One region of the Streptomyces sp. NBC_01451 genome, then DNA from elsewhere that is predicted to be linked to it. Evidence: riboswitches for the same ligand, from Rfam matches in the RefSeq annotation. Region 1 holds a riboswitch; the other holds the start of a gene.

The links. A riboswitch is a leader RNA that binds a small molecule or an ion and turns the genes downstream of it on or off. The one in region 1 is predicted to bind S-adenosylmethionine.
Region 2: it holds a riboswitch for S-adenosylmethionine, as region 1 does, so the genes downstream of both, thrC (threonine synthase) here and OG595_RS32040 (aminotransferase class V-fold PLP-dependent enzyme) in region 1, are expected to answer to the same signal.

What each region holds. Positions count from the first base shown of each region.
Region 1 covers NZ_CP109479.1:7,284,880-7,287,075, reverse strand. Annotated here, with positions in the region: gene OG595_RS32040 (aminotransferase class V-fold PLP-dependent enzyme) at 1-1,165, opposite strand, end outside; SAM riboswitch class IV at 1,341-1,458, opposite strand; gene trpD (anthranilate phosphoribosyltransferase) at 1,545-2,196, opposite strand, start outside.
Region 2 covers NZ_CP109479.1:4,272,254-4,274,449, forward strand. Annotated here, with positions in the region: gene thrC (threonine synthase) at 1-1,221, opposite strand, end outside; SAM riboswitch class I at 1,237-1,384, opposite strand; gene OG595_RS18520 (glucosyl-3-phosphoglycerate synthase) at 1,549-2,196, shown strand, end outside.

The DNA.
Region 1 (2,196 bases):
GGTCACTCCCCAGCAGCGTCCGCACCAGCGGGTGCGCGCAGAACAGCCCGTCCCGCACCCCGATCCCGTACTCGGCGGAGAGCGCCGCGGCGAAGTGCGAGCTGTTCCACCCCTCGACCACGAACGAGATGACACCGACGCGCGGAGCGTCGTCGCCGAACAGCGAGAGCACCCTCACCTCGGGCACCTCGGCCAGTCCCGCCCGCACGGTGTCGATCAGGTACTGCTCCCGGGCCACCAGCGATTCGAAGCCGGCCTCCGTGAGGGCCTTGCAGGCGGCGGCGATCGAGTAGGCGCCGATGACGTTCGGCGAGCCGGCCTCGTGCCGGGCGGCGGTGTCGTGCCACTCCACGTCCACTCCCCCGTCCGTGCGCCGCGTGACCTTGCGGCTGGCGCCGCCACCGGCGAGGTACGGGTCGGCGGCGCGCAGCCAGTCGGCGCGGCCGGCCAGGACTCCGGAGCCGAAGGGCGCGTACAGCTTGTGGCCGGAGAAGGCGACCCAGTCGACGTCCAGGTCCTGGACGGAGACAGGGTGGTGCGGGGCGAGCTGCGCGGCGTCGAGGACGATCCGGGCGCCGTACGCGTGGGCGACGGCGGCCAGCTCCCGTACGGGCCACAGCTCACCGGTGACGTTCGAGGCGCCGGTGACGCAGACGAGGGCCGGGCCCTGGGGGGCTTGGGCGGCGAGGGCCTCCTGAAGCCTGGCCACGGCCTGCTGAGGGGTGCGCGGCGCGTTGAGGTAGGTGACCTGGGCGTCCCGCCAGGGCAGCAGCGAGGCGTGGTGCTCGGTCTCGAAGACGAAGACCTGGCAGCCCTCGGGCAGCGCGGCGGCGAGCAGGTTGAGGGAGTCGGTGGTGGACCGGGTGAAGATCAGCTGGTCGTCGGCGCGGCAGTCCAGGAACTCGGTGACCGTCCGGCGGGCGTTCTCGAAGAGGTCCGTCGACAGCTGGGAGAGGTAGCCGGCACCCCGGTGCACGCTGCCGTAGTAGGGCGCGTACGCGGCCACGTCGTCCCAGACCCGCTGGAGCGCGGGGGCGCTGGCGGCGTAGTCGAGCGCTGCGTAGGTGACCTCGCCACCGGTGACGAGCGGCACGGTGACATCGCGTCCCAGAACGGACAGAGGGGTACAAACAGTCCGGTCGGCGGCAACGGTGGAGACAGACATGGCGAACTCCCGTGAGAAGCAAGAGGAATCACTGCGCGAGCGGACATGGCTCAGCGGAGGAGAAGAAGAGAGGTGAAGTGAAAAGGGTGCGCGGAGGCGGGGCTCGGCAGCCCTATCGCATTCGCTTGCTCACGGAAGACTCCCTCGAACGACCAGGACCCCTGGTGTCGAGAGGGGCCCGCGCTTGCCGTAAGCCTTGCCGCCTACGGCCTGGTCTTCATCCCGGGGCACCCCGCCACGGACGGAGGGTTGCCGGACAGTCGGCCGGGGCCTCATGACTGTCACTCATGACCTTGCACAGAACGTAACCGAAGTGATCGACGCCCCGCAACCCGTGTCCGGATCGCGGGACGCCCATCAGGGAAGAGGCAGGGAACCGCTACGCGTTGGTGGCCGCCGCCCACCGCTCCAGCGTCCGCTTCGCCGCCCCGGAGTCGACGGATTCCGCCGCCTTCACCATCCCGGCGCCGATCTGCTCCGCCAGTGAGCCCGGCCCCGGGTCCAGCGCCACCAGCGCCGCCGCCGAGTTGAGCAGCACGGCATCCCGTACGGGCCCGGTCTCGCCGTCCAGCAGCCGCCGGGCGACCGCCGCGTTGTAGGCGGCGTCGCCGCCGCGCAGGGCCTCCACCGGGACCAGCTCGATGCCGACGTCACGCGGGTCGAAGGCCTCCTCCGTCACCTTGCCGTCCCGGACGACCCACACCCGGGACGTGGCGGTGATCGTCAGCTCGTCGAGGCCGTCGTCGCCCCGGAACACCAGGGACGAGTTGCCGCGCTCGGCGAAGACACCGGCGACGATGGGGGCCATCCGGGGGTCGGCGACCCCGACGGCCTGCGCCCTGACCTTCGCCGGGTTGGTCAGCGGGCCCAGGATGTTGAAGACCGTCCGGATGCCCAACTGGCCGCGTGCGGCGCCCACATGACGCATCGCCGGATGGAACTTCGCCGCGAAGCAGAAGGTGATCCCGGCTTCCTCCGCCACCTCGGCCACCCTCTTCGGCGTCAGCTCCAGATTGACCCCGAGCTGCCCG
Region 2 (2,196 bases), 3.0 Mb from region 1:
CACGGTCACACCACCGGCGGTCTCCGCGAAGATCCCCTCCGTGCGGGCGAGCAGCCGGATCGCGTCGACCACCTGCTCGTCGTTCACGTCCTCCACCGCCCCGCCGGTCCGCCGCGCGATGTCCAGCACGTACGGCCCGTCCGCCGGGTTGCCGATCGCCAGGGACTTGGCGATGGTGTTGGGCTTCTGCGGCCGTACGACGTCGTGCCCGGCCTTGTAGGCCACGGACACCGGCGAGCAGCCCTCCGCCTGGGCGCCGAAGATCTTGTACGGCTTGTCGGCGACCAGCCCGAGCTTGATCAGCTCCTGGAGACCCTTGTCGATCTTCGTGAGCTGCGACCCGGAGGCGATGGGCACGACGAGCTGGTCGGGCAGCTGCCAGCCGAGCTGCTCGCAGATCTCGTACGCCAGGGTCTTGGAGCCCTCGGCGTAGTAGGGCCGCAGGTTGACGTTGACGAAGCCCCAGCCCTCGCCGGCCGGGTCGCCGATCAGCTCGGAGCAGAAGCGGTTCACGTCGTCGTAGTTGCCCTCGATGCCGACGAGCTCGCCGCCGTACACCGCGGCCATGACGACCTTGCCCTGCTCCAGGTCGTGCGGGATGAACACGCAGGAGCGGAAACCGGCCCGGGCGGCGGCGGCGCCGACGGCACCGGCCAGGTTGCCCGTGGAGGAGCAGGAGAGAGTGGTGAAGCCGAAGGCGCGGGCGGCCTCGATGGCCTGGGCGACGACCCGGTCCTTGAAGGAGTGCGTCGGGTTGCCGGAGTCGTCCTTGACGAAGAGCTTGCCGGCGTCGACACCCAGCTCGCGGGCGAGGTTGTCGGCCTGGACGAGCTTGGTCCAGCCGGGATTGATGTTCGGCTTCTCGGCGACGTTCGCGGGGACGGGCAGAAGGGGCGCGTAGCGCCAGATGTTCGCGGGTCCCGCTTCGATGCGCTTGCGGAGTTCCTCGGTGTCGGCCGCCGAGTGGACGGCGAAGTCGTAGGCGATCTCCAGGGGGCCGAAACACTCCTCGCAGGCGAACACCGGACCGAGGGGGACGCGGTGGCCGCATTCGCGGCAGGACAGCGCCACGGCGGGGCCGAGATCAACGGAGGTGACGGAGTCAGTGGTGACGGAGCAGGACAGCGCCACGGCGGGGCCGAGATCAACGGAGGTGACGGAGTCAGTGGTGACGGAGCCGGAAGTGGTGCTCTCGGTGCTCAGAGCAGTTTGCGCAGCCATGGAGGCGAAGCCCTTTCCTCATCTTTCTCACGACGCGTTTCGCCATGAGACGGATTTGGCACCTTCCCGAGCCGGGAACCTCGCCGCATGACCTGCGACAGGATCGGCTGGAGGGTTGCCGGGGCTTCATCGGGCCGTATCCCTCTGCCCCTCTGGATGAGCGGTATGAAGTTGTGAGGTTGTGAACACCGATGACCTCGGACATGCGATGGTCACCCGCGTTGTTCAAGACTGTAACCGAAGGCTTGGATGGTGGTGGGAGCCGTCCGAACCGCGAGATAGAAGATCGCTCGCGCTTCCCCCATGGAACGCAAGGGAGAGCCGCACGTGCTGGAAGACGTCGAGCGCTGGCTGAACACACGCTCCTGGTCCGTTGGCGACCGCCCCCTGAAGAAGATCGTGGCCGCGAAACGTTCCTCGAACGCCACGGTGAGTGTCGTACTGCCCGCGCTCAACGAGGAGGAGACGGTCGGCGAGATCGTGGCCGTCATCCGTCGCGACCTGATGCTGAAGGTCCCGCTCGTCGACGAGATCGTCGTCATCGACTCGGGATCGACCGACCGCACCTCCGAGGTGGCCGCCGCGGCGGGCGCCCGCGTCGTCCACCGCGACGACATCCTGCCGCGCATCCCTGCCGTGCCGGGCAAGGGCGAGGTGCTGTGGCGCTCTCTCCTGGTCACCAGCGGGGACATCGTCTGCTTCATCGACGCGGACCTGAAGGAGTTCTCGTCGGACTTCGTCTCCGGGATCGTGGGCCCGCTGCTCACGGACCCGGGTGTCGACCTCGTCAAGGCGATGTACGACCGTCCGCTCGGCCAGGCGGCCGGACAGGGCGGCCGGGTGACGGAACTCATGGCGCGGCCCCTCCTCAACATGCACTGGCCGCAGCTGGCCGGCTTCGTCCAGCCGCTCGGCGGCGAGTACGCGGCCCGCCGCTCGCTCCTCGAACAGCTCCCGTTCCCCGTCGGCTACGGC